DNA from 4 places in the Cereibacter azotoformans genome. Region 2 is predicted to be linked to each of the others. Evidence: riboswitches for the same ligand, from Rfam matches in the RefSeq annotation. Region 2 holds a riboswitch; each other region holds the start of a gene.
What was found. A riboswitch is a leader RNA that binds a small molecule or an ion and turns the genes downstream of it on or off. The one in region 2 is predicted to bind cobalamin.
Positions count from the first base shown of each region.

Region 1: it holds a riboswitch for cobalamin, as region 2 does, so the genes downstream of both, LV780_RS06835 (DUF1636 family protein) here and LV780_RS20975 (cysteine-rich small domain-containing protein) in region 2, are expected to answer to the same signal.
Region 3: it holds a riboswitch for cobalamin, as region 2 does, so the genes downstream of both, bluB (5,6-dimethylbenzimidazole synthase) here and LV780_RS20975 (cysteine-rich small domain-containing protein) in region 2, are expected to answer to the same signal.
Region 4: it holds a riboswitch for cobalamin, as region 2 does, so the genes downstream of both, LV780_RS18780 (ABC transporter substrate-binding protein) here and LV780_RS20975 (cysteine-rich small domain-containing protein) in region 2, are expected to answer to the same signal.

Region 1 covers NZ_CP090021.1:1,357,096-1,364,409, forward strand. The annotation lists gene rpe (ribulose-phosphate 3-epimerase) at 1-8, opposite strand, end outside; gene LV780_RS06810 (BaiN/RdsA family NAD(P)/FAD-dependent oxidoreductase) at 195-1,373, opposite strand; tRNA gene LV780_RS06815 (tRNA-Gln) at 1,471-1,545, shown strand; tRNA gene LV780_RS06820 (tRNA-Gln) at 1,635-1,709, shown strand; gene cobO (cob(I)yrinic acid a,c-diamide adenosyltransferase) at 1,819-2,427, opposite strand; gene LV780_RS06830 (NnrS family protein) at 2,424-3,653, opposite strand; cobalamin riboswitch at 3,767-3,961, shown strand; gene LV780_RS06835 (DUF1636 family protein) at 4,063-4,422, shown strand; gene cobW (cobalamin biosynthesis protein CobW) at 4,419-5,456, shown strand; gene cobN (cobaltochelatase subunit CobN) at 5,460-7,314, shown strand, end outside.
Region 2 covers NZ_CP090024.1:25,326-32,639, reverse strand. The annotation lists gene LV780_RS20990 (nucleotide-binding protein) at 61-780, shown strand; gene LV780_RS20985 (cobyric acid synthase) at 777-2,333, shown strand; gene LV780_RS20980 (cobyric acid synthase) at 2,330-3,784, shown strand; partial or broken gene LV780_RS20975 (cysteine-rich small domain-containing protein) at 3,832-4,205, opposite strand; cobalamin riboswitch at 4,297-4,484, opposite strand; partial or broken gene LV780_RS20970 (IS256 family transposase) at 4,834-6,157, shown strand; partial or broken gene LV780_RS20965 (IS3 family transposase) at 6,371-7,314, opposite strand, start outside.
Region 3 covers NZ_CP090022.1:540,728-548,041, forward strand. The annotation lists gene LV780_RS17730 (CBS domain-containing protein) at 1-333, shown strand, start outside; gene LV780_RS17735 (BON domain-containing protein) at 391-1,038, opposite strand; gene LV780_RS17740 (hypothetical protein) at 1,150-2,406, opposite strand; gene LV780_RS17745 (helix-turn-helix transcriptional regulator) at 2,419-3,543, opposite strand; gene csgH (curli-like amyloid fiber formation chaperone CsgH) at 3,626-4,027, opposite strand; gene LV780_RS17755 (curlin repeat-containing protein) at 4,024-4,398, opposite strand; gene LV780_RS17760 (hypothetical protein) at 4,463-4,825, opposite strand; cobalamin riboswitch at 5,176-5,353, shown strand; gene bluB (5,6-dimethylbenzimidazole synthase) at 5,399-6,091, shown strand; gene LV780_RS17770 (HAD-IC family P-type ATPase) at 6,134-7,314, opposite strand, start outside.
Region 4 covers NZ_CP090022.1:764,025-771,338, reverse strand. The annotation lists gene LV780_RS18795 (ATP-binding cassette domain-containing protein) at 266-433, opposite strand; partial or broken gene LV780_RS22135 (hypothetical protein) at 461-514, opposite strand; gene LV780_RS18785 (ABC transporter permease) at 789-1,733, opposite strand; gene LV780_RS18780 (ABC transporter substrate-binding protein) at 1,730-2,296, opposite strand; cobalamin riboswitch at 2,483-2,669, opposite strand; gene LV780_RS18775 (DUF6525 family protein) at 2,688-2,945, opposite strand; gene LV780_RS18770 (GTP-binding protein) at 2,942-4,141, opposite strand; partial or broken gene LV780_RS22195 (IS110 family transposase) at 4,686-4,805, opposite strand; partial or broken gene LV780_RS18760 (transposase) at 4,918-5,273, shown strand; partial or broken gene LV780_RS22130 (transposase) at 5,276-5,347, opposite strand; partial or broken gene tnpA (IS66 family insertion sequence element accessory protein TnpA) at 5,331-5,707, opposite strand; gene LV780_RS18750 (hypothetical protein) at 5,838-6,893, opposite strand; gene LV780_RS18745 (glycosyltransferase) at 6,862-7,314, opposite strand, start outside.

The DNA of each region.
Region 1 (7,314 bases), on a different replicon from region 2:
AAGGACATGGCAACGCTCCTACAGGGTAAGGACCGCTTAGCCCAAGGCGGCGGGCCGCTTCAAGGCACTCTTAAGTCTCACCGCATATATTACATAACGTTGATTATCAGAATCAGCCGTATCGGTGTCGGGGCCGCCACCCGACAGCCTTTTCCGAGGCTCCCGCCGGGTCTCGGACCGGATCGCCCGTCCGCCTAGACGGCCTGGCCGGCGGCCCATCCCGAGGACCAGGCCCACTGGAAATTGTAGCCGCCGAGCCAGCCGGTGACATCGACGGCCTCGCCGATGAAATGCAGGCCCGGGACGGACCGTGCCACAAGGGTGCGTGCATCAAGGTGATCGGTGCTGACGCCGCCGAGGGTGACCTCGGCCGTGCGGTAGCCTTCGGTGCCCACGGGCCGCAATTCCCACTGCCGCAGAAGTTGCGAGAGGCGCTCGAGGGTGGCGTTCGACTGGGCCCCGATCGGCCCCTCAATGCCCGTCACGCTCTCCATGTGCCGCGCAAGACGCTCGGGAAGATGCCGGGCCAGGACGGTGCGCACGGCGCTTTTCGGCCCCGCGTCCCGCGCAGCGCGCAGCGCAGCCGACAGATCGGCGCCGGGCGTGAGGTTTACGGCAATCGGCATCCCCTCGCGCCAGTAGGAACTCGCCTGCAGGATCGCGGGCCCCGAGAGACCCCTGTGGGTGAAGAGCAGCGCCTCCTCGAAGCACACCCCGTCAGCGGTGATCCGCGCGGGAACGGAAAGACCGGCAAGCTCCTTCAACCGCTCGAGTTCCTGCGCGGCGAAGGTGAGCGGCACGAGGCCCGGCCGCGTCTCGACCACCGGCAGGCCAAAGCTCTCGGCCACGCGGTAGGCATAGCCCGTGGCCCCCATCTTCGGGATCGACTTGCCGCCTGTCGCCACCACGACCGACGCCGCCCGCACCGGCCCGCGCGAGGTTGCCACCTCGAATCCGTCCGGCACGGCCCGGATCTCGCCGGGTTCCACTCCCAGCCGCAGCTCGACCCCTGCCTCGCGCATCTGGCGCACCAGCATGTCCACGATCTGCGTCGCCGGCCCGTCGCAGAAGAGCTGGCCCAGCGTCTTCTCGTGCCAGGCGATGCCCTCGGCATCCAGCCGGGCGATGAAGTCCCACTGGGTGAACCGCTTGAGGGCCGAGAGCGCAAAGCGCGGGTTGCGCGACAGGAACCGCTCGGGCGCAATGCCGAGGTTGGTGAAGTTGCACCGCCCGCCCCCCGAGATGCGGATCTTCTCGCCGGGGGCGCGGGCGTGATCCAGCACCAGCGTGCGGCGTCCGCGCCGGCCCGCCTCAATGGCGCAGAACATGCCCGCGGCCCCTGCCCCAAGGATCAAGACGTCGGTTTTTTCCATGCGTCTCCATAACTTGCACCGATCTTCGGGACAATGCGAGAAATCTTCGACCTGCCCCTTGCGGAGGTCCGGAGGCTTCGCTAAACACCGCCGCAGTTGGGGCGTCGCCAAGTGGTAAGGCAGCGGTTTTTGGTACCGCCATTCGTTGGTTCGAATCCAGCCGCCCCAGCCACTTCGTCACTCGGAGGCCGCAGGCCCCCGGTGCGGAGGGCCGGTTGCTCTTGCGGCCCAGAGCAGCCTTTGTTAAACCGGCCGCACAGTTGGGGCGTCGCCAAGTGGTAAGGCAGCGGTTTTTGGTACCGCCATTCGTTGGTTCGAATCCAGCCGCCCCAGCCAATTCATCTCCGTTCAGACCGACATTCGGCGCGACCTGCGCCCGCCCCTCGTCCTGATCCGGGCTTTGGAGGATGCGGGAGACGCAAGGCGCCTGTCCCCCGCCCGTCGCCTAGAACTCGACGCCCGGCTGCCCCTTGATCCCGGCCCGGAACGGATGCTTGACCATCTCCATCTCGGTCACGAGATCGGCCGCCTCGATCAGGTCGGGCTTCGCGTTCCGCCCGGTCAGGACGACATGGGTCATCGGCGGCTTGTCCTCGGCCAGGAAGGCCAGCACCTCGGCCAGGTCGAGATAGTCGTAGCGCAGCGCGATGTTGATCTCGTCGAGCAGCACCATGCGGATGGACGGATCCCGGATCAGCTCCCTCGCCTTGTCCCAGCCGGCACGGGCCGCGGCGATGTCGCGCTCGCGGTCCTGCGTCTCCCAGGTGAAGCCCTCGCCCATCGCATGGAACTGGCAGAGGTCGCCAAAGTGCGTCGTCAGCAGCCGCCGCTCGCCCGTGTCCCACGCGCCCTTGATGAACTGGACCACCGCGCAGGGCATCCCGTGGGCGATGCAGCGCAGGATCATTCCGAATCCGGCCGAGGATTTGCCCTTGCCCGTCCCGGTATGGACGATGATCAGGCCCTTCTCGCCTGTCTTGGCGGCCATCATCCGGTCGCGCGCTTCCTTGATGCGGGCCTTCTTCTCGGCGTGGCGCTGGTTCATGTCGGTCATCTTGGCATCCTGATCTGGACGACCTGCGGCGCTGCCGCGCGCGGGCCGGAGAAGACGGGTCGGGCAAGGGGCCCGACGACGGTGGGCAGGTAGCCCGCGAGGAAGGATATCCAGCCCGCGCACCAGAGCATCGCGGCTACAGGGACAGCATCGAAGCCGGCGATCACGGGCGCCGAAAGGCGCAGGAGCGCGGCCGACCAGACCAGCGCGAAAGCCAGAAGCATCGTCGGCCGCGCCCGCAGCGGGCCTCCGTCGCGGGGGGCTGCGGCCCGCGAGGCCAGCGAGAGGATCATTCCCGACATCGCCCCCATGGTCAATGCGTGAAGCGCGTCCATCTCGGCGATGGGCACCAGGTTCAGCCGCGCGAGTCCCACGAGGACGAGCCCCGCCGCCAGCCAGCCAAAGGTGATGTGGAGGAGCAGCAGAAGCCGGTTCGCCCGCACCCGCCAGCCGCGCCAGCCCGCAAGGCGCAGGCCCTGCGCGATCCCCGCGCCGACGAGGCAGAGGGCCGAGACCGTCTCCTCGCCCAGGAAGGCCAGCGCCAGCGCAAGCCAGAGCAACCCCAGCGCGCACCAGCCAAGGACGGGTCGCGGTGCGGGGTCGGGCGCCGGGCTTTGAACCTGCCGCAGCCAGTTCAGCGTGAAGGCCGGCACCATCCGCCCGCCGATGATCGAGATCTTGAGCGCGAAGAACATCCAGCCCACGCGCACCATGGTGGCCGCGTCGGGCAAACCATCCGTGAGCGCGGCCCGCAGATAGAGCGTCTCGGCCAGCCCGTAGGCCAGGACCCCTGCCCCGAAGCCGATCTTGGTCCAGCGCCTGGCCAGCAGCGCCTCGCGCAGCAGCATCCCGGCCAGCGCAAGGAAATAGGCGCAAGCCGCGGGCTGGATCAGCCAGATCGGCGCCGCGGGCCAAAGTCCCGCCAGCACCAGCGCCACCCGCGCCAGCAGCCAGAGCGCGACCAGCGCCATCAGCGGCCGCCCCGACAGCGGGTCCGACCCGCGCCATCCTTGCGCCGCGGTCAGGAAATAGCCGCCGACCGCCGCCGAGCCGAGCCCGAAGAGCATCTCATGCCCGTGCCAGAGGCCCCATGTGCCCAGAACCGGCGCGGCAAGGCCCAGAGCCTCTCCCCACTGCCACCAGACCAGCGCCGCAAGCGCCCAGAGCCCCGCGCCCAGAAAGAGCGGCCGGTGCGGCGCCAGCCAGAGATCATGCAGTCGCGTCATGGGTGCGTCCTTTACGTCCGCCCTTCTGCCGCGACCGGCGCGGCTTGTGAAGCCGTCCCGCGTCCTCTCGTCCCGGCCCTCCGCGTCGGCTTGACAAGGGCGGCCCTTTCGCTCACCACTGCCGCCGCGCTGGTTCCTGTCCGCAAGCGACAGGCGAAGAGGGAATGCCCCAGAGGCAGCCGCCCCCGCGACCGTGACCGGAGAGGTTGTCCATGCCACTGGCCGAAAGGCCGGGAAGGCGGACCGCCGCGGGACCGCAAGGCCCCACATCCGCAAGCCGGGAGACCTGCCAGCGCTGAGACTTACGGGCGGACGGGGTGTTCCGCGGCCGGTGGACCGAGGTGCCGCCTTGTGCCGCCTCCCTCCCCTGGATCGGGCCCCTTTTCCGCCGCAGGACAAGGGACGGCCGATGACCGTGACGCTTCACGTCTGCACCACCTGCCGCGCGGGACAGCCCGTGGCCGAGGGCGATGCCACGCCGGGCCTGCGGCTTCATGCCGCGCTCGCCGCCGATGCCCCCGAGGGCGTCACCGTCCGGCCCGTCGAATGCCTGTCCGCGTGTTCGCAGGGCTGCGCCGTGGCTTTGTCGGCGCCCGGCCGCTGGAGCTATGTCTATGGTCGCCTCGAAGAGGCCGACGCACCCGCGATCCTCGAAGGCGCCGCCGCCTATGCGGGCGCCTCCGACGGCATCGTGCCCTGGCGCGAGCGGCCCGAGATCTTCCGCAAGCAGTCGCTTGCCCGCCTTCCCCCCATCGGAGAGATGCCATGACCGACCTTGCCAAGATCCCCGTCACGGTGATCACGGGCTTCCTCGGCGCCGGAAAGACCACGCTGATCCGGCACCTGATGCAGAACCCGGGCGGGCGCCGCCTTGCGGTCCTGGTCAACGAGTTCGGCACCGTGGGCGTCGATGGCGACCTGATCCGCGCCTGCGCCGACGAGAACTGCCCCGACGAGGCGATCGTGGAGCTGGCGAACGGCTGCCTCTGCTGCACCGTGGCCGACGAGTTCATCCCCACCATCGAGGCGCTGATGGCGCTGCCCAGGCGCCCCGATCACATCCTGATCGAGACCTCGGGCCTTGCGCTGCCGAAGCCGCTCCTGAAGGCCTTCGACTGGCCCGCCATCCGCTCGCGCATCACGGTCGATGGCGTGATCGCTCTGGCCGATGCCGAGGCCGTCGCCGCGGGCCGCTTTGCCCCCGATGCCGACGCCGTGGCCGCGCAGGCCCAGGCCGAGGGCGCTGATCACGAGACCCCGCTCTCGGAAGTGTTCGAGGATCAGCTCGCCTGTGCCGACCTCGTGCTTCTGACCAAGGCCGATCTCGCGGGCGAGGCGGGCCTTGCCGCCGCGCGCGCGGTGGTCGAGGCGGAATCGCCGCGGCCGATCCCGATCCTCGCCGTGACCGAGGGCGCGGTCGATCCGCAGGTGATCCTCGGGATCGAGGCCGCGGCCGAGGACGATCTCGCCGCCCGCCCGTCGCACCATGACGGGGCCGACGATCACGAGCACGACGATTTCGCCTCGACCGTGGTCGATCTGCCCGAGATCGCCGATCCCGAGCGTCTGGCCGAGGCGATCCGGGCGCTCGCGACCGAGCGCAACGTCCTCCGCGTGAAGGGCCATGTGGCGGTTCAGGGCAAGCCGATGCGGCTTCTCGTGCAGGCGGTGGGTGCGCGCGTCCGCCACCAGTTCGACCGGCCCTGGAGCGGCGCGCGGCAAAGCCGCCTCGTCGTCATCGCCGAGCGCGGCGATCTGGACGAGGCCGCGATCCGGCAGGATCTTCTGGCACGGATCGGCTGAGCCATGCATGTCGTCTTCCGCGAAAGCCACGGGCTCGAGGAGACTGCGACCCCGTTCGATCCCGGCCAGACGCCCGCGGATCTGGTGGTCCTGTCCTTCTCCGACAGCGATCTCGGGGCCTTCGCGGCGGGCTGGCACCGGGCGAAGGGCGGCCTGCCCGCGACCCGGCTTCTGAACCTCGTGGCGCTGCGCCATCCGCTCTCCATCGACACCTACGCCGAGACGGTGCTGGCCCATGCCAAGGCGATCCTGATCCGGCTGATCGGCGGCGAGAGCTACTGGAGCTACGGGCTGGCCGAGGTGCAGGATCTCTGCCGGCGCCGCGGGATCGCGCTGGCGGTCCTGCCCGCGGACGGGCGCGAGGATCCGGCGCTCGATGCGCTCTCGACGCTGCCGGTCTCGACGCTGCGGCGGCTGTCGGCGCTCTGCGATGCAGGCGGCGCGGTGGCGGCGCAGGCGGCGCTGGCGCAACTGGCGCTGGCGGCGGGGCTCTATGCGGGCCCGGTGCCGGGCGAGAAGCGGATGCCCGACATGGGCTGGTATGACCCCGCCCGCGGCGTGATCCCCGAGCCCGAGGCGGACAGCGCGCCGGTCGTCGTCGTCACCTTCTACCGCAGTTACCTGACGGCCGCCGACACGGGCCCGGTGGACGCGCTGATTTTCGCGCTTCGCGAACGGGGCTTCCGCGCCTTCGGCCTCTTCGCGCCTTCGCTGAAGGCGCCGGGCGCGCCCGACTGGATTGCCGCCGCACTTGCCCGCCTCGGTCCCGCGGCCATCGTCAACGCCACCGCCTTCTCGGCCAAGGGCTCCGAGGGCTCGCCGCTCGACGGCCCCGGCTGCCCGGTGTTTCAGGTCGCTCTCTCGACCGCGCGGCGGCGCGACTGGGCGGCGGCCGAGCGTGGCCTCTCGCCCGCCGATCTCGCGATGCATGTGGTGCTGCCCGAGGTGGACGGGCGGATCTTCGCGGGCGCCGTCAGTTTCAAGTCGCCCGGCAAACGCTGCCCGGACCTTCAATATTCCCGTTTCGCCCACCGCGCCGATCCCGCCCGCGTGGCGGCCGTGGCCGACCGGGTGGCGGCCTGGCACCGGCTGGCCCGAACGCCCGCACCCGAGCGGCGCCTGGCCCTTGTCCTCTCGACCTATCCCGGCCGGCCCGACCAGATCGCCCATGCCGTGGGCCTCGATGCGCTGGCCTCGGCCGAGGCGCTGGCGGGCGCGCTGGCCGCGGCGGGCTATGCCACGGCCCCCGGCGCGGACCTCGCCGAGGGGCTTCTGACCGAACGGCAGGTCTGGCCGCTCGCCGCCTACGAGGCCGCGCTCGCGACCCTGCCGGAACCCCTGCAACGCGCGCTTCGGGGAGCGTGGGGCGCGCCCGAGACCGATCCCGACTGCCGCGACGGCGCCTTCCGCTTCGCGGCCCTGCGCCGCGGGCACCTCCTGCTCGCGCTGCAACCCGAGCGGGGCGAGCTGGCCGCGCGGGATTCCGATTACCACGATCTCGCCCGTGTGCCGCGCCATGCCTATGTGGCCTTCTACCTCTGGCTGCGCGCGGAAGGCGTGCATGCGCTGATCCACATGGGCGCGCATGGCACGCTCGAATGGCTGCCGGGCAAGGCCGTGGCGCTGTCGGACGCCTGCTGGCCCGAGGCGCTGACCGGCGCGCTGCCGGTGATCTATCCCTTCATCGTGAACGATCCGGGCGAGGCGGCGCAGGCACGGCGCAGGCTCGGGGCACTGACTCTCGGCCATATGCCGCCGCCCCTGCGCGACAGTGCGCTGCCCGACAATCTCGTGCGTCTGGAACGGCTTCTCGACGAATATTCCACCGCCGACGGGCTCGACCCGGCCCGGCGCGGGC
Region 2 (7,314 bases):
GTTCCGGTTTCCGGCTCTCGCCGCCGTCGCGCGTCGTTCCTCCGACACGGGAAGGTTCGGATGCGGAAGGACGGGATACCCTCGGCGGGCGAGGCCGGTGCATTGCAACCCGGCCCGCTGCCGCCGGGGCTGATGATCGCCGCGCCCGGTTCGGGTGTGGGCAAGACCACGGTGACGCTGGGGCTTTTGCGGGCGTTCAGCGAGACGGGGCTGGCGGTGCAGCCCTTCAAGAACGGGCCGGACTACATCGACCCGGCCTTTCATCGGGTGGCGGCGGGGCGGCCGTCCTGCAACCTCGACGGCTGGGCGATGGACGCGGGCGCCGAGGCCGATCTGGTCTGGCTGCCCGGCGGCTATCCCGAGCTGCACGCCGGCCGCCTTGCTGCCGCCACGACCTTCCGCGTGGGCCTTTCCCGCCACGCCGAAAGCCGCCCCGTGCATGGCGAATGCGGCGGCTGCATGGTGCTGGGCGAGGCGCTGGTGGATGCCTCGGGCACCCGCCACACGATGACGGGCCTCCTCGGCCTCGTCACCAGCTTCGAGCGGCGGCGGCTGCATCTGGGCTACCGCCGGGCCGAGCTGCTGGCGCCGATGCCAGGCCATGCGCCGGGCGCGGCGCTGCGCGGCCTTGAGTTCCAATATTCCACCATCCTTGCGCAGCCCGACGCGCCGCTGGCCCGCGTCACCGATGCCGAGGGCAATCCCGTGCCCGAGGCCGGCTCGCGCCGCGGGCTCGTCACCGGCTCGTTCTTCCATCTTGTCGCCCCGGAGTTCGCATGACCCACCATCCCCGCCCCGCCCTGCCGCAGATCGACGTGCCGCTGCTCGACCCGCCCCCGCCGCGGCGCGCGCGGGCGCTGATGATCCAGGGCACCAGTTCGGATGTCGGCAAGAGCCTCCTGGTGGCGGGGCTCTGCCGCGCCTATGCTCGCCGCGGGCTGAAGGTTGCCCCGTTCAAGGCGCAGAACATGTCGAACAACGCCGCCGTCGCCGCCGACAGCGACCTGCCGCCGGGACCGGACGGGCCGAACTTCGGCGAGATCGGCCGCGCGCAGGCGCTGCAGGCGCGGGCGGCGGGGGTGGCTCCGTCCATCCACATGAACCCGGTGCTCTTGAAGCCGCAGGCGCTGGTCGGCTCGCAAGTGGTGCTGCGCGGCCGCGCGCTGGGGAACTGGCCGGCGAAGCATTACCACGAGCTGAAGCCGCTGATGATGCCCGCCATCATGGACAGCTTCGCCCGCGTGGCGGCCGAGGCCGACCTGGTGATTGTCGAGGGTGCGGGGGCCGCGACCGAGGTCCACCTGCGCCGGTCGGACATCGCCAACATGCTGCTGGCGGTCGAGGCCGACCTGCCGGTGGTGGTGCTGACCGACAACGACCGCGGCGGCGCGCTGGCGGCGGTCGTCGGCAGCTGGATGCTGCACACCGAGGAGGAACGCGCGCGCATCCGCGGCTATATCGTCAACAAGTTCCGCGGCGACTTCGCGCTCTATGCGCCGGGCTGCGAGGTGATGACGGCGCAGACGGGCTGGCCGCTGCTGGGCGTGGTGCGCTGGTTCGATGCCGCGACGCTGCTGCCGGCCGAGGATGCGCTGGCGCTGGCGCGGCCCCTGCGCAGCGACGGCGGGGGGCTGCGGATCGCGGTGCCGCAACTCAGCCGCGTGGCGAATTTCGACGATCTCGACCCGCTCTCGTCCGAGCCGGGGGTGGATTTGCGCTGGGTGCGGTCCGGCGAACCGATCCCCGAGGGAATTGACGTGGTGCTGCTCCCGGGCTCCAAGACCACCCGTCAGGCGCTGCAGGAACTGGTGGCGAACGGCTGGGACATCGACATCCGCGCCCATCACCGCCGCGGCGGCCGCGTGGTGGGGATCTGCGCCGGGTTCCAGATGCTGGGCCGGAGCGTCGCGGACCCTGATGGCATCGAGGGCCCGCCGGGCGAGACGCCGGGCCTTGGGCTGCTGGATGTCGAGACGGTGATCGGCCGTTCGAAGCGGCTTCTGACGCTCGGGGCGACCGACCGGATCAGCGGCGCCCGCGTCACCGGCTATGAGATGCACATGGGGGTGACGCACGGCCCCGGCCTTGCCCGGCCGTGGCTCGACCTCGACGGGCGGGCCGAGGGCGCGGTTTCGGCCGACGGGCGCGTGATGGGCAGCTATGTCCACGGGCTCTTCGGCGCCGACGGCTTCCGCGCGCACTGGCTGGAGGCGATGGGGGGCCGGGCCTCGGGGCTCGATCACGCGGGCCAGGTCGAGACGGCGCTGGACGCGCTGGCGACCCATGTCGAGGCGACCCTCGACCTCGACGCGCTGCTGGCGCTGGCGCGATGAGGGCGCGACGGCTGATGGTGCTCGGCACCGGCTCGGACGTGGGCAAGAGCCTGTCTGTGGCGGGCCTCTGCCGCGCCTATGCCCGCCGGGGGCTGCAGGTCGCGCCGTTCAAGGCGCAGAACATGTCGAACAACGCCGCGGTGACCGTGGACGGAGGCGAGATCGGCCGGGCGCAGGCCCTGCAGGCTCGCGCGGCGGGGCTGGCGCCCACCACCGACATGAACCCGGTGCTGCTGAAGCCCGACAGCGACGTGACCGCGCAGCTGGTGGTGCAGGGCCGGGTCGAGGGGCGGCTTTCCGCGGCCGACTACCAGCGGCTGAAGCCCGCCCTGTTGCCGCGGGTGGTGGAAAGCCTGAACCGGCTCTGCGAGGGCCGCGATCTGGTGCTGATCGAGGGCGCGGGCAGCGGGGCCGAGCGCTATCTGCGCCCGCAGGACATCTCGAACATGGGGCTGGCCTCGGCCGCCGACCTGCCGGCGGTGCTGCTGGCCGATGACTCGCGCGGTGGCGTCACGGCGGCGGTGCTGGGGCATCATCTCCTGTGGACCGCGGCCGAGCGGGCGCGTGTGGCAGGGGTGATCGTGAACAAGTTCCGCGGCGATCCGGCGATCTTCGCACCCGCTGCCGCCGACATCCGGCAGGCGACCGGCTGGCAGGTTCTGGGTCTCGTGCGATGGTCCGAGGCCGCCCGCGCCCTTCCGGCCGAGGATTCGCTGGCGCTGGATCAGGCGCGGCAGCCCGGCCGCGGTCTGGTGATCGCGGTGCCCGAGATCCCGCGGCTGGCCAATGCCTGCGACCTCGACCCGCTGGCGGCCGAGCCGGGGGTGGATCTGCACTGGGTGCGCCCCGGCCATCCGCTGCCCGCCGAGGCCGCCGTGGTGGTCCTGCCGGGCGCGAAATCCACGCGCGCCGCGCTGGAAGCCTTGCGGGCCGAGGGCTGGGACATCGACATCCGCGCCCATCACCGCCGCGGCGGCCGGGTGGTCGGGATCTGCGCAGGCTTCCAGATGCTGGGCCGGCGCGTCACGGACCCCGACGGGATCGAGGGCCCGCCGGGCGAGACCGAGGGCCTGGGCCTGCTGGACATCGACACCGTGATCGGCCCGGCCAAGCGGCTCTGCGAGATCACCGCGACAGACGCGATCAGCGGAACGCGGGTGACCGGCTACGAGATGCACATGGGGGTGACCACGGGCGCAGGCCTCGCCCGCCCGTGGCTGAGCCCGGACGGCCGACCCGAGGGCGCGCTGTCGCCGGACGGCCGGGTGATGGGCAGCTACCTGCACGGCATCTTCGGCGCGGGGGCCTTCCGCGCCCGGTGGCTTCAGGCCATGGGCGGCGCCGGATCGGCCGGGGACCACGCCGCGCGGATAGAGACCGCGCTTGATCGGCTGGCCGACGGGATCGAGGCGGACCTCGATCTCGATGCGCTGCTGAGGCTGGCGCACTAGGCCACCGGGGCGCTTCGGCCGCGGCATACCCGGCGCACCTCGCGGCGTCAGCCCTCGCGGTGGCGGCGATGTGCCTCGGCCACGGCCTCGGTCGCACCCTCGGCCGGACGGGGCCGCGGTGTCGGCGGGTCGGTCTGCGGCTGGCCCGACCAGGGCTGCGGGAATTCCAGCCACTTCTGGATAAAGTTCCACGACTGCTGGTAGCCGTCATGCGGCAGGGTACAGGCCGAGCAGTCCTTGCGCACCAGCCCGTTGCGGTCGGTATAGATCTCATACGGCCCGGGGCAGTCGTAGGCGATCAGCGGGCAGTAGCAGAACAGGCAGTTGAACGCGCGCTTCACCCCCGGATGGCAGGGCAGGAACGGGCAGTCGCGGTTGGTGAAGCCCTTGAAGGCCTCAGGGTTGTGTCTTTCGGCTCCATGGCCACTCCTTCGGTCGCTTGACCGGAAGGCGGAAGGGTGGCTGATCCCGGCGCGAGCGCACGGGCCCATGCCTCCGGGCCCGCCGCCCGGGATGGTCGTCAAGGCCCGGCAGGTCTCCTGGCTCGCGGCTCGGACGCCGGCTGCCCCTTCCCGGCCCATGGGGCCAGTGGCATGGCAGATGGCTCGCCGCTCACAGTTGCGGGGGCAGCGCCGGAGTTGCACCGGCTTCCCTCTTCGCCCGCGGGATCACCGCGGGAACCAGGGCACCGCGACGATGCGGCGGGGGGCCGGTTCTGTCAACCGGGGCCTCGACGCCTTCGCTTTCCGGTTGACAGCCTGCGCGCTGCTCGGGGATGACAGGTGCGTGATCGGTTCACCCGGGCGTTGCTGTGTCCCGAGGATTAAAAGGGAACGCGGCGCGCCCACCTGGGCAAGGCCGCGGGGCCGTGTCCCAAGGCTTGGTGTAGGAGGCCGGGCGCGGAGCCCTCGGCGTAGCGCAGCGCGCGGCCGGTGGTTCCGGTGGGGGCCATCGCCGGTCTTCGGTAGAGGTTCGGGTTGCAAGACCTGGAACCACCACGAGGGTGAGGCGGACCGTGGCGCCAGTGGCGCCGCGTAAGCCGCCGAACGATGACCGACGACAGAATGGCGCTGCTGGAGTTGATTGAAAAGCAGGCCGATACGGACCTTGTCCGCGAGATGCTGGCCTTCGCGGCCGACCGGATCATGGAACTGGAGGTGGAGTTGCGCACCGGCGCCGCCAAGGGTGCTCGCTCACCGCTGCGGGAGGCGCAGCGCAACGGCTACCGGGAACGGGATTGGGACACGAGGGCGGGCCGGATCGCGCTGGAGATCCCGAAGCTTCGGAAGGGAAGCTACCTGCCCAGCTTCCTGGAGCCGCGCCGGACGGCCGAGAAGGCCTTGGTGGCGGTGTTCCAGGGTGAGGAGGATCAGCGGGCCTTCCAGTGGAAGGACCGCCCGACGAACGATGTCCATGGCGTCTCGACGCGGTCGGTGGACGACCTCGTCAAGGCCATGGGCGCGGGCGGCATGTCCAAGAGCCAGGTCAGCCGGCTTTGCAGCGAGATCGACGAGCGGGTGAACGCGTTCCTCTCCCGGCCGCTCGAGGGCGCATGGCCCTATCTCTGGCTCGACGCGACCTATGTGAAGGTGCGCGAGGGCGGGCGGATCGTCAGCCGTGCCGTTATAATCGCCGTGGCGGTGAACGAGGATGGCAAGCGCGAGGTGCTGGGCGTGACCACCGGCTCCTCGGAGGCCGAGACGTTCTGGACCGAGTTTCTGCGCAGCCTCGCCGACCGCGGTCTGCGCGGAGTGAAGCTGGTGATCGCCGACGACCACAAGGGCTTGCGCGCGTTCGTCGGGTCGACCGTCCACCGGACGGTCGCCTGATCCTCCTCACCTCGCCGCGTCTTCAACGCCACCCATCAGCGGTGCCGCATCCACTGGATGAGGAACGCACTCGCCCACGCGCCCACCAAGCAGCGCACGGCGGTGGCGGCCATGCTGAAGACGATCTTCGCCCAGGAAACCAAGGCTGATGCCGAGGCACAATGGGCGGTCGTGGCTGACGCTCTTCGCGAGAAGCAGCCCAAGCTTGCCGCCATGATGGACGCTTCGCGGGACGACGTGCTGGCCTACATGGACTTTCCGCGCGAGCACTGGACCCAGATCGCTTCGACAAATCCCCTTGAGCGGGTGAACCGCGAGATCAAGCGCCGGGCCGATGTCATCGGCGTTGGTCGGGAAATCCTTCCACTGGAAGCATTTCTGATCCTCCTAACTTCCCAACGACGAGGCCATCATCCGACTGGTCGGTGCGCTGATGCTGGAGACCAACGACGAATGGGCCGTCGCCCGCAGATACATGAGCCTTGAAACGCTCGCCCGCGTCGCCGACAATCCAACCGTCAGGCTGCCCGCCGTGGCTGCCTGATCAGGCTCGAACCTCTCCGAGGGTCGGCACTCTTACACCACACCAAGCGTCGGGACACGATCGGCCAAGGGCTGCGAATACCACATTCACAGGCAAGCTAGTTGTCCCGGTCTCTCGTTTTCAGGCTGCCTGTACGGCCGACCCGGCCATGGGTCCGCCGCCGCCAGCTTGATGGGGGAGCGCGGCGGCGAACCCATGGCCTCCGCGCCCGGCATCGGGCCGTTCCGGGTTCAGCCAGACCGAGCCGATGGGCTGCCAGTTGCGGGTCTGGCCTGACCAGCGTTCGGGGTGTGCGGCGCGGGCCAGCTGGTAGACGCGGCGGCGCTCGGCCAGCAGCGCCTTGTCCTCGCCGCGGTGGCGCTGGTCGGGGGTGACGAAGCGGATCGCGCTGTGACGGTGCTCGGTGTTGTACCAGCGGACGAAACTCTGGACCCAGGCCCGCGCCTCGTCGATCGTCGCGAAGCCCCGGGTCGGCCAGCGGGGTGTGTACTTGCAGGTCCGGAACAGCGCCTCGGAGAAGGGATTGTCGTTCGACACCCGCGGCCGGCTGAAGGACGCGATGACGCCCAGCCGCTCCATCGTCACCTTCATGGTCGCGCCCTTCATCGGGCTGCCATTATCCGCGTGGAGTACGAGCGGGCTGGTCAGGCACTTCTCGAACCAGACCGCACGTTTCAGGACCTGTGCGGCGAACTCCGAGGTCTCGCGGTCGTGGACCTCCCAGCCGACGATCTTGCGGCTGAAGATGTCGACGATGAGGTAGAGGTAGAAGAAGGTCCCCGCGATCGGCTCTGGAAGCCACGTTATATCCCAACTCCACACCTGGCACGGCCCCTTCGCCTCGAAGCTCGTCGGTGGTTTCCGGCGCGCAGCGGGGCGGGCGCGGCCACGGCGATGGTTCTGCCCGCGCTCGCGCAACACCCTGTAGAAGCTGGATTCCGAGGCGATCCAGATGTTTCGGTCGGCCAGCCGGGGCACGATCTGGCTCGGCGGAAGGCTCGCGAATTCCGGCGTGGCGCAGGTCGCCACGATCCGGTCGCCCTCCTCCTCGGTGAGCTTGTTGGCCGGCGCCGGGCGGTCGGCAGAGGGGCGGCGATCCTCGCGGATCCCGCCGTCGGGGCCCTGCCAGCGGCGCAGGGTGCGCGGGCTGAGGCCCG
Region 3 (7,314 bases), on a different replicon from region 2:
GACGACATCGGCGCGCTGCCCGTGGGCCGCGACGACCGGCTGATCGGGATGATCACGGATCGCGATCTCGTGCTTCGGGTGCTCGCCGAAGGGCGCGACCCGAAGACGACCAAGGCCAGCGACGTGATGACCGAGGGCATCGTCTGGTGCCGGACGAGCCAGCCGATCTCGGACGCGATCCACCAGATGGAGGAGCGCCGGATCCGCAGGCTTCCGGTGATCGACGACAACAAGCGGCTCGTGGGAATGCTGGCGCTTGGCGACATTGCCCATTCCGCGACACGCGATCTGACGGCCGAGGTGGTCCACGCGGTTGCGGATCATCACGCCTGACATTCCGGCCGCGATCCGCAGGGGCCGCCCGATGCGGCGGCCCCTCGCCCTCGGCGATCAGACGACCGACAGGCGGTCCCGCACATCCACCACGCCCGGCGCGGCCCACACGGCCTGCTCGGCCGCGCGCCGCTCGCCGATGCTGTGCACCTTGCCGTCGAGCGTGACGGTGCCGCCCGAGACCTCGACCCGGATGTCGGACATTTCCAGCTCGGCCCGCCGCTTGAGCGCCTGTTCGATGCGCAGACGCAGATTGGCCGGGCTGAGTTTCGTCGCGATCTCGATGGCGTTCGAGATCCCCACGACGCCGGCGATGCCACGGATTGAATGTTCCGCCGCCTCGCGCTGAAAGTTCCACTCCACCGCACCGCTCAGCGTGACCCAGCCCTTCGCGACCTTCACCTTGACCGCGTCGGCGGGAACCGAGGCGTTCCACTTCAGCACGTCGAGCACCCGGCGGGCGATCTCGTCGTCGGCGGTCACGTTGGCGCCCACCGGCCGCACCTCGATGTCCTGAGCGATCCCGCGCACCCCCTTGATCGAGGTGACGATCTGCTCGGCCTTCAAGCGTTCGTCATGGGTGCGGACATGGCCGGTCAGAAGCACGATGCCGTTCTCGACCGACACGCCGATATGGGCCGCATTGAGGCTCGGCTCGAACTCAAGTCCGTCGAGCACGTCCTGGCGGATGTCCGGATCTCCCATCGTCTCTCCTCCTCTGCTCTGGCGCCGCAAGGCGCGTGGCTGTGCCTCCGTCTGTGCGGCAGCCTGCGGGCCGCGTCATTGATTGTTCTCATCGTGAGAGACTTGGCCGCCTCAGAAGAGCCAGGCGAAGGACAGCCCGATGCGGAGGTCGTGCAGGCTCTCGTCAGCGATGCGGCGGCGGCGGTGAGGTTCGCCTGCGCCTTCGTAGTTCAGCGCGCCATCCGTTGTCTGCCCCAGCAGGATGCCGGGTGGCCCTGTATCGCGCAGCGCGGGAAGGCCGGCCTCCAGTTCGCCCGACAGGAAGAGGCTGAAGCTGCGCCCTCCCCCCAGGTCGCGGTCGAGCACCGCCGAGACCTGCCCGAAGCGCGTGACGCCCCGCCACGACTGGTGCTCGACCGCAAGCGGGATCTGCCGAAGGCCCGCAATCCCGCTTGAGCCCGCGCCGGTATAGTCGGCCCAGGACAGGCCCAGCCCCGCCAGCAGCTCGAGCCCGAGCCCCCAGCCCTGCCCGAGCGAGCGACGCAGGGAAAGGCCCGTCCCGAGCCCCACGCCGGACGCCGCGAGCCGGTCGTCCGTGCGGAATCCCGGCCCGGGGATGCGGGCACCGGAGACCGACTCGGCGATGTCGAGGCCAAAGCCCGTGCGCGCCTGATGACGGCGCTCGGTCAGCGCGAGGCTGGCGAGTGGCAGCAGGGTCCAGCGGCCGTGGCTCTGCTCGGGGCCCGCGACGGTGAAGCGGTAATGCCGCCCCGTCACGTCCTCCGACGCGAAGCGCCGGATCGCGGCCCCCTGCGCCGCGCCCTCCGACAGGACGAGAAGTCCGCCCGGATCGATCAGCGCGGCGAAAGCGGCGGTCCTGTCCGGCGGGCCGGTGACGAGCGCCACGAAGAGACCACCCGCCTCGGTCGGGCTGTAGGCGTGCTGCGTGATGGCGGCTTGCCCGGCCGGCGAGAAGGCCTCGCTCTCGATGGTGGTGCCGTCGGGTGCCTCGATGCGGGCCCGGGCCCAGCTTCCCAGCGCATCGCGGCCCGACCCCACGGACAGGCGGCCCTGAAGGGGCAGCCCCCCCGCCAGCGCCATCGGCCGGCCGGCTTCGGGATGCCCTGTGGCGGTCGAGAGGCTCCGTCCGCTGAAGCCGCCCCCCGCAAGCCCCAGCCGGAACTCCGACAATGGCCTCGGAGGGGGCAGCTCCCGTGCGGGCCCGGCCGTCACCGGCAGGAGGGGCGCCCCGTCGGACAGGACGTTGCGCAGACGCTCCGCCAGGTTCGCGCCCCGGCCCTCCGGCTCTTCCGCGATGGCGGCCACCGGCAGCAGCGCGAGTGCCATGCACCAACCGGCGGCGCCCGCCGCCCCGGTCCTGCGGACCATGGTCCTTCCCCCTCAAGCCGGTACCGAAATCGCCAGTCGCGTCAGCAGTGCGACGAGTTGGGACTGGCGCGAAGTCTCCGTCTTGCGCAGGACCGAGACCATCTGGTTGCGCAGCGTCTGCTTCGACATCTTGCGGCGCTGCGCCTGATCCGGGATGGTCTCGCCCGTGATCAGCGACATGGCCAGCTCGGACTCGCGCGCGGAGAGGCCGAAGGTCCTCCAGAGGATGTCGTGGGTGAGCAGGAGCGGCTCTCCGGCATCGTGAACGGTGATGCCGATCCAGGCACGGCCGGGGCGGTAGGGGGCGGCCTTGCGCCCGAGGGGCGCGTTCTGCAGCCGCGTCAGCGTCACGAACTTGCGGGGCAGCCCCTCGCCGGAAAAGGACAGGAAGCCCGTCCGCTGGCGGCTGGCGCCGCCCAGCCGCCGGACCAGCGACGCCAGTTCCGCATCCGTCGCCGGGCTGCAGGCCGTCAGCCGATCGCCGGGCCCCACGAACAGCCCGTCCGGCCGCAGCGACAGCCCGCCCGCCCGCGTGTTCAGGTTGACCACCCGCCGGTCCGCATCCACCACGAAGGCGGGAAAGGGCACCAGTTCAAGAAGCCCCGCCATGAAGGGATCGCAGATCGGGTCTTGCGTGGCGAGATCCTCGATCCGCGCCGCACGCACGAGATGGGGGACTTGAGCGCTCAGGAGCCGGCGGCTCGAGTTGCGCATGGCGGCATCGGACCGGCGCGGATAGCGGATCTCGACAAGGATCTGCGCCTTGCCCGAGCGGTTGAGGACCACGCCCGTGCCGCAGTCCAGCTCAGGAGGCGGTGTCGCGTCGGGGGGGCGGTTCCGCGTCAGGTCCGACGCTTCATCCTGGTAGATCCGCCCGACCGGCTGCTGCCAGCGCCCTTCCAGCCAGGGCTCCGGCGGTCTGCGGCGCAGCCGCTCGAGGGTCCCGGGACTCAGATCGCCCCCGCGGTGCTGGATGAAATTGCCCGCGGGGGCGTCGTCATTCTGGCCGATGACGAGGACCGTGGCCTTCGTCGTCGCTTCCGCAAGGAGGTCAAGGATCCCGGCGATCAGATCGCCGTCGAGAGCCCGATCGTAAAGGTCACCGACATGCCCCGGAAGCAGTGGCAGGAGTTCCATGAAACCCTCCGTACTCGCCATTGCTTCGATCGTGGGCGCAGCCAGGGCCCGCGGCATTGACTGCGGTCACCGCGCGGCGCCATCAGGAGGTGAACTGGCACAGTTCCCGGCCATTCGAATGTATGGAAAGGCGCGCCTGGACCGTGCCTGTCCGTCCGGCCATGACCTGAACCCTGCTCAGGACGCTTTGCCTGTGGGGCTCGAGGACGAACCGTCCCCGCTGAACCGTGTTCGAGACGCCGCCCGGCCCGCGCGACGACACGGTGAGATCATATTCGCCCTCGACCCGTCGCGCCGCCCAGGCCAGCCCCGCATATTCCGTCAGGCCGCCGTTCGACGTGATGCGGATCTCGCACCGGATCCAGCCGCCCGCCGCCCCGCCCGACGGTTGCTCCTCGCCCTGCACGGCTGCGCACAGGGACAGGATCGCCGCGCCCGAGGCCAGCATCCGCCGCCCCGCCGCAGGAGGGAACCGAAGGGTCATTTCGGCACCGTGTCGAACTCGACCGTGACGCTCGATCGCGCGTTGCCACCCGTGCGGGACTCGGTCCCGGCCGCCCGCTCGAAGCGGCTTGAGACCTGAAGGCCGGCGAAACCCTGGAAATTGCCCTGCTGGGTGATCGAGCGGACGTGGCCGTCTCCGCTCTGAACGCTGATGGCGACATTGCCCTTGCCGCTTTGCGAGATGGTGGAGCTGTTGTTCGACCCGATCTGCGTGGTCGAGGCGCGGTTGCCCCAGGACCTGTCGCCCCAGGACCTGTCGCCCCAGGATCTGTCGCCCGACGGCATCTCCTGCGCGGCAAGGAGCGCAGGTGTCAGGATCAGGGCCGACGTCATCATCATGAATCTGAGCATGGCATTTCCCCGTTCAGGACTGAGGTTCGCGGCGGCCCCTTCCGGGGCCGCCGGCTGCTCATGTTCAGTCATGCTGATCCGTGATCGACACGTTGCCCACGCCCGACTGATAGGTTTCGGACATATGGCCCCTGACGCCGGACTGGTTCGTCATCGACCCGTTGCCGAAGCCCTTCTGGCCGGTGAACGAATTGTTGCCGATGCCGCGCTGCATCGTCTCGGACAGGTTGTTGAAGCCGCGCTGCATCGTCGTGCTGGAGTTCCCTCCCCCAAGCTGCCCCGAGTACGAGCGGTTCCAGTCCCCACCTTGCGAGGTCATCGAGCCATTGAAGCCCCCCCTCTGCTCGGTGACCGACAGGTTTCCGGCACCGGCGGCGCCGACGGCGAGAAGGCTCAGGGCAACAGCCGAAAGGAAGAGCGTTTTCATGTCCAATCCCCTTGTGAGAAATTCCGATCCTTCTGATCGGCAAGGGGATGGTCCCACCCTGGCCGAGTCGGCGGGGATGGGAAACCGTCATCGGATCAGGCGCGTCGACCGGATCTGCGGTGCAAGTGTCGCTGGCCGGATGCGATTGTGCGTCTCCGCGGTACAGATGCACCGGAAGATGCGCCTGGCTGCGCGATCCGGGCCCCCGAAGGTGGCAGGCCGGAGTGCGGGCGAGACGGGAGCGGCCCTCGCGGTCCATCTGGTGCGGCCCTCGGGCGGGTGCGACTTCGTCCGTCGTTCGGCATGCCTCCGGTCTGTTCGGGGCAGGTTGCACTTCCGCGCCCGATCTGGTCTCAGCTACTGCGTCAGGTGCCGCCCGCGGGCGGAGAATCGGGAAGCCGGTGCGACTCCGGCGCGGGCCCGCCGCTGTGACGGGGATGCCTTGGGCAGGATGCCACCGGTTCGCCGGGAAGGCGCCCGGGGCAGGTGAACCGGAGTCAGAAGACCGGCCTGACAAAGAGGTTCCTGCCGCGTGGACGGCGGCGGGATCGTCATGACCAGAGGATCCGATCCATGTCGGCTTCACCCCTTCCGCAACCCCTTCCTGCCCGCCGCTTCACCGAGGCGGAACGCCAGGCCCTCCACGACATCATCGCCGAGCGCCGCGACGTCCGGGACGAGTTCCTGCCCGATCCGGTCGATCCGGCGGCGCTCCGGCGCGTGCTCGAGGCGGCGCATCTCGCGCCCTCGGTCGGCTTCATGCAGCCCTGGAACTTCATCCTGATCCGCGACGCCGCCCGTCGCGCCGAGGTGCACGCCGCCTTCCGCCGCGCCAATGACGAGGCCGCCGAGCTGTTCCCGGAGGAGAAGCGCGACACCTACCGCTCGCTCAAGCTCGAGGGGATCCTCAAGGCGCCGCTGAACATCTGCGTGACCTGCGACCGCAACCGCTGCGGAGAGGTGGTGCTCGGGCGCACCCACAATCCCGAGATGGACCTCTATTCCACGGTCTGCGCCGTCCAGAACCTTTGGCTGGCGGCGCGGGCCGAGGGGCTGGGGGTCGGCTGGGTCAGCATCTACCGCGAGGAAGAGCTTCGCTCCATCCTCGGCATCCCCGAGGCGGTGAAGATCGTGGCCTATCTCTGCGTGGGTCATGTGGATCGCTTCTATGCCGCGCCCGAGCTTGCGCTGAAGGGCTGGCGCCAGCGGCTGCCGCTGGACGATCTGCTGATGGAGGAAGGCTGGCAGGCCGACCGCGCGCTCTGAGGGACACCGCCGGCCGATCCCTCGGCCGGCGGCCGTGAGGCGTCACGCGGTCCTGCGGCTGTCGCTCCGGGTGAGGCCGAGCCGGATCTGCTTCTCGATCTCGATCAGGGCGAAGAACACCGCGCCCATGGCGATGATCAGAAGCCCATCGGCGATCGGAACCGCCTCGGTGCCCAGAATGCGCTGCAGGAACGGCAGGTAGGTGACGGCAAGCTGCGCCGCCGTCACCGCCACGACGACGATCCAGACCACGCGGGTCCCCCGCACCGCCGCCCATGTCAGCGAGGTGCCGTGGATGTTGCGGATGAAGAAGAGATGGAAGATCTCGAGCACCACGAGCGTGTTCATCGCCATCGTCTGCGCCAGGGCGAGCGGATAGCCGCGGTCGATGGCATAGCTGAAGATGCCGAACACCGCCGCGAGGAACAGGAAAGCCACCAGCACCACATGCCAGACCAGACCGCTCGTCAGGATCGGCATGTCGCGCCGCCGGGGCGGGCGGGACATCGTCCCGGCCTCGGTGGGCTCGAAGGCCAGCGCAAGCCCCAGAGTGACCGCGGTGATCAGGTTGATCCAGAGGATCTGGACCGCCGTCACCGGCAGGGAGAGGCCGGCCAGAACCGCCAGGACCACCACGAGCGACTCGCCGGCGTTGGTGGGAAGGGTCCAGCTGATCACCTTCCTGAGATTGTCATAGACCGTGCGGCCTTCCCGCACGGCCGCGGCGATCGAGGCGAAGTTGTCGTCGGCCAGCACGAGATCGGCGGCTTCCTTGGCCGCCTCCGAGCCCTTCCGGCCCATCGCGATGCCCGCGTCGGCGCGCTTGAGGGCGGGCGCGTCGTTGACCCCGTCGCCCGTCATGGCGACCGACAGGCCCGAGGCCTGCAGCGCGGTCACGAGGCGCAGCTTGTGCTCGGGGCTGGTGCGGGCAAAGACATCCACGCTCACCACCTCGAGCGCCAGTTGCGCCTCGTCGAGCCGGTCGAGATCGGCGCCCGTCAGCACCCGCGAGGGGTTGGCCAGCCCGATCCGGGCTGCGATGGCCGCGGCGGTGCCGGCGTGGTCCCCCGTGATCATCTTGACCCGGATCCCGGCCGCAAGACAGTCGGACACGGCGGCGATCGCCTCGGGGCGCGGCGGGTCGATCAGCCCCACGAGGCCCAGGAACTCCAGCCCGCCCTCGAGGTCGCGGGGGTCGATCGCATCCCCCGTCGCCGGCCGCT
Region 4 (7,314 bases), on a different replicon from region 2:
CCTTCGAAGCGGCCAGTCGAGCACGATGCAGCGATGGGGTCGAGCAGCCCTTCGCCGACGGTCGCGCAAGGCGCAGCGCAACCCGAGGCGATGCGCAGGAGGGCGGTGAGCTGTCTTTCGCATCAGCAGCATGGCGGTTTTGGCAAAGGCCGGAAATCGGTCATTGCAAGCTGTTCCGCGTCTGGCAGGATAAGCCGAGGTTGCCCGCAGCAGGGGGCTCGTTCCTCAGCTGAGCCGACTGACGAGCACCCGCCTCGCCTTGCGCTCATCGCAGGGTCAGGATGCGGTCGCAGATGGCGGCGAGCAGCGCGCGGTCATGGCTGACGAAGAGCAGCGCCAGCCCTTCGGCCCGCGCGAGGTCGGCCAGGAGCCGCACCGCCTCGGCCTGGGTCACCGGATCGAGCCGCGATGTCGGCGCGTCGGCAAACAGCATCACCGGATCGAGCAGCAGCGCCCGCAGGATCGCGAGGCGCTGGAGTTCACCTCCCGAGACCTCGGCCGGGGTGCGGTCCAGCAGGCGGCCAGCGTGCCGAGCGCGATCCCGACCGCCGCCGCCGTCGCCGCCGCGGCCAGCGCGATCATCAGCGACAGCCGCAGCCCGTGCGCCAGCCGCGCGATCATCGACCGGCCAAGGTGGTCATAGCCGAAGGGCGCCAGCGCATCCGGCCCCGCCAGCACGCGCATCAGGTTCTGGCGCAGCGGACCCACCGCATCGGCCAGCGGCGCCAGCGCGGCGAAGGCCAGCACCAGCGCCAGCAGGCCCCAGCCGATCAGGCTCTGTCGCGCCCTCATTGCCCCACCCCCCGCGGGTCGATCCGGCGCACGGCCACGTCGGTCAGCGCATTGACCAGAACGAAGCCCAGCCCCATCAGCAGCGCCGTCCCCTGCACCATCGGCACGTCGCGGTGAAGGACCGCGTGGATCAGCGCGTGCCCGATGCCGGGCCAGCCGAAGATCGTCTCGACCACGACGACCCCCTCGGCCAGCGTCACGAACTGCATGCCGAGGAAGGTCAGCACCGGCGCCGCCACATTGCGCAGCCCGTGACGCCAGAGCACCTGTCGCTCCGACAGCCCCTTCCAGCGAGCGAAGGCGTGTTGCGGGCTCGCCTCGATCCGGGCCATCGCGTCGCGGGTGATCCGGGCCGAGGCGGCCGCCAGCCCCAGCGCCAGCGTGAGGGTCGGCAGCACGAAATGCGCGGGCGCCCCGTGGCCTGCCGCCGGCAGCAGCCGGAACTGCACCGCCAGCACCACGATCAGCACCAGCCCCATCAGGAACTGCGGCACCGAGCGGAAGGCGGCCGAGGCCACCAGGAGCGCCCGGTCGAACCGCCCGCCGGCATGAAGCCCGGCCCAGAGGCCGAGCGGCGGCCCGATCAGCAGCGACAGCGCCAGGGCCGCCCCCGCCAGGTGCAGGCTCGCGCCCAGCTGGTGCGCGATCTCCTCTGCCACCCGCTCGCCCGACACGAGCGAGGTGCCGAGGTTCAGCCGTGCCAGATCCGCCATCCAGCCAAGGAACGCCGCCAGCGGCCCGCGATCCAGGCCGAGTTCCGCCCGCACCCCGGCGGCCGCCTCGGCGGTGACCAGATCATAGCCATAGCGCCCTGCGGCGATGCGGAAGGCGGCATCGCCCGGCAGCGCCTGCATCATCAGAAAGGAGAGAAGCCCCACCACCAGCGCGACACCCAGAGCCTGCGCCAGCCGGAAGCCCAGTTGCGACAGCGCCCCGCTCAATGGGAGAAAGCCCTCGTCTTCAGCCCGAAGCTGCGCTCGTAGGGGTCGAGGACCGCGCCCGTCACCCCGCGCGCCACCGCCGCGGTCTGCTGATACCAGGCGATTGGCAGCACCGGCAGCTCGGCCTGAAGCGTCGCCACAAGCGCGAAGGGCTCGGTCAGCGAGATCACCACCTCGTCGCCCTCGGCCTCGATCGCGGCGATGGGGGCCTTCGCCAGCAGCCCCTTGCGCGAGCGCGCAATCCGCAGCGACTGTGCCGCGGCCTCGGCCGTGAGAAGCGTCCCGTCATGGAAGCGCACGCCGGAGCGGATGTGGAAGCGCCAGCTCAGCCGGTCGTCGGACTGATCCCAGCGGTCGGATAGGCCCGGCAGCAGCCGGCCCTCGGCATCGGCATTCACCAGGGTCTCGGCGAGATCCATCTTCAGGAAGATGTCGCCCGAAAGTGACGGGTCGGGGCCCTTGATCTCGAAGGGCGCGGCAATGTCGAAGATGCCGTCGCGGGCGAGCGCGGGCAGCGGGCAAAGCGTGACGAGACACGCGGCAAGGGTAATGCGGCGCAGCATGGGAACTCCGTTGGATGTGCAGGGGGAATGGCTCAGCGCCGCGCGGGCGAGGCGCGGGCCTGCGGAGGGGGAAGGTCTCGTCGGGGCACCGGGCGGCTCTCCTGTCGTGGGAACGGCGGGCGGGGAACGGTCGGCCGTGCGCGTGCAGGCGCTGCGGCAACACGCCCCCCGGGCCCTCCGCCCGTGGTCGTCTCTGTGGCTCTGGCAGGTCTCCTGGCTTGCGGCTCGGGCGCCCGGCTTCCCTTCCCGGCCATTGGCCAGTGGTTTCGAAGCAAGGCTCGCCGCTTACAGTTGCGGGGGCAGTGCCGGATTCCCACCGGCTTCCCTCTTAGCCCGCGGTGCTGCCGCGGGAACCAAAGCGTCCCTGTGATGGGCGAAAGTGCCGGGTCTGTCAACAACCTGCGGAAGGTCCGCGGCGCGCTTCTCGGGCCAGTGTCGCGGCCTCGGCCGCAGCGAGGGCAGCCAGCGCCGCCGCCTCGCCGCCCGAACCAGCCAGCGCCCGCGTCCAGATCCGCCGGACCGAGGCCGCCCACCACGGCAGCACCGCCTGCGTCACCCAGATCCGGGCCGCGGGCGGCAGCCGGTCATGGGCCAGCATCGCATTCTCGCGCCCTCGCAGCCGCAGCGCGGTTCTCAGGTTGCGCCTCATGCCGCGCGGCCCCAGCGCGGGAACGGGTCGGCCAGTCCCTCCCAGACCTCGGGGGCGAAACGGGTTTCGGGCACGAGGCAGCGGTCGAGCATGGCGGAGATCCGCGCCCGGTTCATCTCACCTAGCATGCCGATGAAGACCATCTCCTGCCGGCGGTCGCCGAACTCGCCCGCCACGCGCGCGGCCATCCGCTCGCGCGCCTCGGGCGGCCAGTGCGCCTCGGGCACGGCGGCCCACCAGAGGCCGAGCGCCTTCACCTCGACCATCGGCCCCGCCACCGAGAATTCGCCTGCCCAGTCGGGCCGCGTCGCGATCCAGAAATGGCCCTTGGCGCGGATCACGCCGGGCAGCGGCGTGTCGAAGAACTCGGCGATCCTTGCGGGATCAAAGGGCCGCTCGGCGCGGTAAACAAAGCTGGTGATGCCATATTCCGCATCCTCGGGGACGTGGTCGGCAAAGCCGTAAAGCTCTCTGACCCAGGTCGGGTGGCGGTGGGCGGCCTCGAAGCTGAAGCGCCCCGTGCCGATGATCGCGCGCGGATCGACCCGGCTGTGGTCGGTTTCGACGATCGCCGCATCGGCATTCAGCGCCCGCAGGATTGCACGCGCCGTGGCCAGTTGGTCGGGCGTCGCGGTGGAGACCTTGTTCAGCACGATCACGTCGGCGAACTCGATCTGCTCGGTCAGAAGCTGGACAAGGCTGCGGTCGTCCTCATCCCCCAGCGCCGCGCCGCGATCCTTCAGGAAATCCTGCGCCGAGAAGTCGCGGGTGAGGTTCGCGGCATCGACCACCGTCACCATCGTGTCGAGCCGGGCGACGTCCGAGAGCGACCTGCCCTCCTCGTCGCGGAACTCGAATGTGGCGGCGACGGGCAGCGGCTCGGAAACCCCGGTGGATTCGATCAGGAGGTAGTCGAAGCGCCCCTCCTCGGCCAATCGGCGCACCTCGCTCAGCAGATCGTCGCGCAAGGTGCAGCAGATGCAGCCGTTGGTCAGTTCGATCAGGCGTTCCTCGCCGCGCGAGAGGCTGCCGCCGGCGCGGATCAGATCGGCGTCGATGTTCACCTCGGACATGTCGTTGACGATGACAGCGACGCGCAGCCCCTCGCGGTTGGCCAGGACGTGGTTCAGAAGCGTGGTCTTGCCGGCGCCGAGAAAGCCGGAGAGCACGGTTACGGGAAGGCGGGTGTCGGTCATCACGGGCTCCTCTGGCGTCAGGTGGAGCGGACCGTATGTTATAATATATCGCCGCGCAGGCCGAGACACCGCGTTTCCCGCGACCGGCCTCGCCCCGGTGCGGCAAAGGCCGATGCATCGACAACGTCTTCATCAAGCGCCGTTAGCGTCCGAGGAGCGTCCACCTTGTCCGTCTTCACATGGGCATGGGCGATCGCGTTCGCCATTGTCCTCGGACCATGTATGGATGGCTCCCGCGTGACAAGGGGGGTCGGCGTCTTCGGCAACTGGTCGGGTGCGGCCATGTATTCGGCGTCTCGATTGCGGCTTGCCCGCGCGCCCTGATGAAGTGAACGCCGGTCCGCGAAGCGGCAAACTGTCCGGTGGACAGTTTGAGGCGGGAACGGGCGGAGCCCTTGCGTGAAGATTGGGTCCCTGTCAATGGCGCGCGCTTGGTGCGCTTCGGTCCGAACGGGGTATCCCTCCTCGCTTCCGTCAGTGTGCCATCATCTCACCTTGCCCTCGCCAGTTCGATCAGGCCGCTATCGGCCGGGCTTCCCTGCCCTCAGGCCGCCCGCCAGGCTTCGCCTGTTCTCAGCATTGCCCAGACCTGTCGCGCCATGCGGTTGGCCAATGCGATGGCCACGACCTTCAGCGGCTTCTTCGCCAGCATGCGCCCCAGCCAATCCTCGCCGGGATCGGTGCGTTTGCGGGTCGAGATCACCCCGGTAATCGTCCCCAGGGTCAAGGGGATGGGACCGTAGAATTTTCTCGGCAAGATGGACGAGGAGCTTCCGATGAAGAAGAGCCGTTTCACCGAGGCCCAGATCATGAGCGTGCTGCGTCAGGCTGAGGGCGGGATACCCGTGCCCGAGCTATGCCGCGAGCATGGGATCAGCAGCGCGACGTTCTACAAGTGGCGGGCCAGGTATGGCGGCATGAACGCGTCCATGATGAGCCAGATGAAGGCCTTGGAGGACGAGAACCGGCGCCTGAAGCGCATGTTCGCGGACCTGAGCATGCAGGCCGATCTGCTGCGAGAGGCGCTTGGAAAAAAGTGACGCGGTCAGCTCAGCGCCGAGAGTTGGCCGAGAAGGCGGTGGCGACGAAGGGGGTCAGCATCGCGCTCGCCTGCCGGGCGTTCGGGGTCAGCGCATTGCCTGCCTTCGTGATCCTTCCCCGGCGGGTGGTGGAGCCGCTGGAGTGCTCGCTGGGGACGAGGCCGAGCCCGGTCCGCGCCCAGAACCGAACACGCCCGCCGCGCGTTCATCTCGTAGCGCTCCTCGAGATGGGCGACCGCTTCGCGCCTGGCGGCGGGCGTCACCACTTTCCGGAACGCAGATCCTTCAAGGCCGTGTTGTCGAGCATGGCCTCGGCAAGCAGCCGCTTCAGCCTGGCGTTGTCGTCCTCCACAGCCTTCAGCCGCGTCGCCTCCGAAGGCTCCCTGCCCCCGAACTTGGCCTTCCAGGCGCAGAAGGTCGCGCTGCTGATCCCGTGGCGGCGGCAAACCTCCGCCGTCTTCACGCCGCTCTCCTGATCCCGCAGGATCGCGACGATCTGCTCCTCGGTGAATCTCGATCTCTTCATGTCCGGTCCTCTGGTTCGGCCGGACTCTGGCATCAGATGGAGGAGTTGGTCACAGCACAGGTCATGGCGCGATCTGAACAACAATCATCCTTCCGGGACATGCCCACGGCGTCCTGGCATGGGCGGCTTTTCAGTAATCCTCGTCCTGGTCTGCGCGAGTCAGGTAGAGGTTGCGCAGATCCTCGTCCAGAAATGCCGTGTCCTCGGGCGAGCCGTAATAGACCTGCGCCGGCCGCGTCGGTTTGGTGCGAGAAAATCCGGCCATCTGCGCCGCCTGCAGCAGCGCCTCGTTTGGAACGCAGCCGAAGGCGGCGACCTCGGCGCCCAGTTCCTCAAGCCGATCGGCCGCTGCACGAAACAGCAGGGCGAGATCGCGCGGATCGTCATCGACCGTGAGGATATCAGCCACCTGGGCGGTGCCACGCTGCGGGTCCACCTCGTGTCCGACGGCTACATAGCCGCGCAGTTCGCCCTCGCGCCGCAGCTGCAGGATGTCGTAGCTCTGAATGGGCATGTGGCGGAACCGCCAGGTCATGAAGGCCGAATTCCGCACCTCGATAAAGGGGTGATGCGCCGCGGCCTTGTGCCAGAAGGCGTCATGCTCGGCCCCGAAATCCTGAGCGTCCGTAACGGTTTCCCCCCGCTTGAGCCGGGGGCCGGCAAGGCTCGAGATGCCGCGCCAGGCGGACCAGACGGCATTTCCCAGACGGGTCACCGGCGCCGCAGCGGGCTTGCGACGCGTCAGGGCGCTGCCGGCCCGCAGCGGGGCAAAAAGCTGCACCCGCGGCCTGCTGTGCGCGCCGTACTTCTCGTTCACGCGGGCGAACCGCTCATCGATCGGGATGCCAATGCGACGGTGGGGACCCGTATAGAACGCCTTGATCAGACTGATCCCCAGTCCGCGCTCCTTCGGGTCGATGTTCGTGCCGTACGGCGAGAGGAAATAGCATGTCTCGCCGCGCAGCATGTAGGCGCTGACCCCCGTGATGCTGCCGCCGACGAACCGATCCTCCCGCCAGGCCGTCAGCACGCTGACCGCCGGAGCCTCGGGTCCGAGCGGCGGGTTGAAGATCCAGTCCCAGCACCGGGCCTTGCGCTCGACCGCCTGGGCATCGAACGTCTCGGCCATTTTCGCCAGAAACGTGTCGCGGATCTCAGACCCTCGAGTTTCGATCGTAACCGCCATCGCTCTCTCCTTCCTGTCTCGACATTGCCGACGTCTTGGCCGCAACCTCGGCAAAGACCTGTTCATGGGCCGCGACCGCCCCGGCCACGCTGAAGGATGCCGCGATGTCGCGCGCCGCGCGGGCATAGCGCTGCCGCGCGGGCTGATCGGCGGCGATCTCGGTCATGGCACGGGCGACCGAGTCCGGGTCCGCCTCGGCGATCAGATGCCCGGTCCGGCCGTTCTGCAGCAGAAGCCGCGGACCGAATGGGCAGTCAACGCTCAGGACGGGGACGCTGGCGGCCATCGCCTCGACGATGGCATTGCCGAACCCCTCGCGCTCGGAGGTGCAGACGAACAGGTCGAACGCGGCCAACCGGGACGGCACGTCCTCGACATAGCCCGCGAGGACCACAGCCGAGCCAAGCCCGAGCCGCGCCAC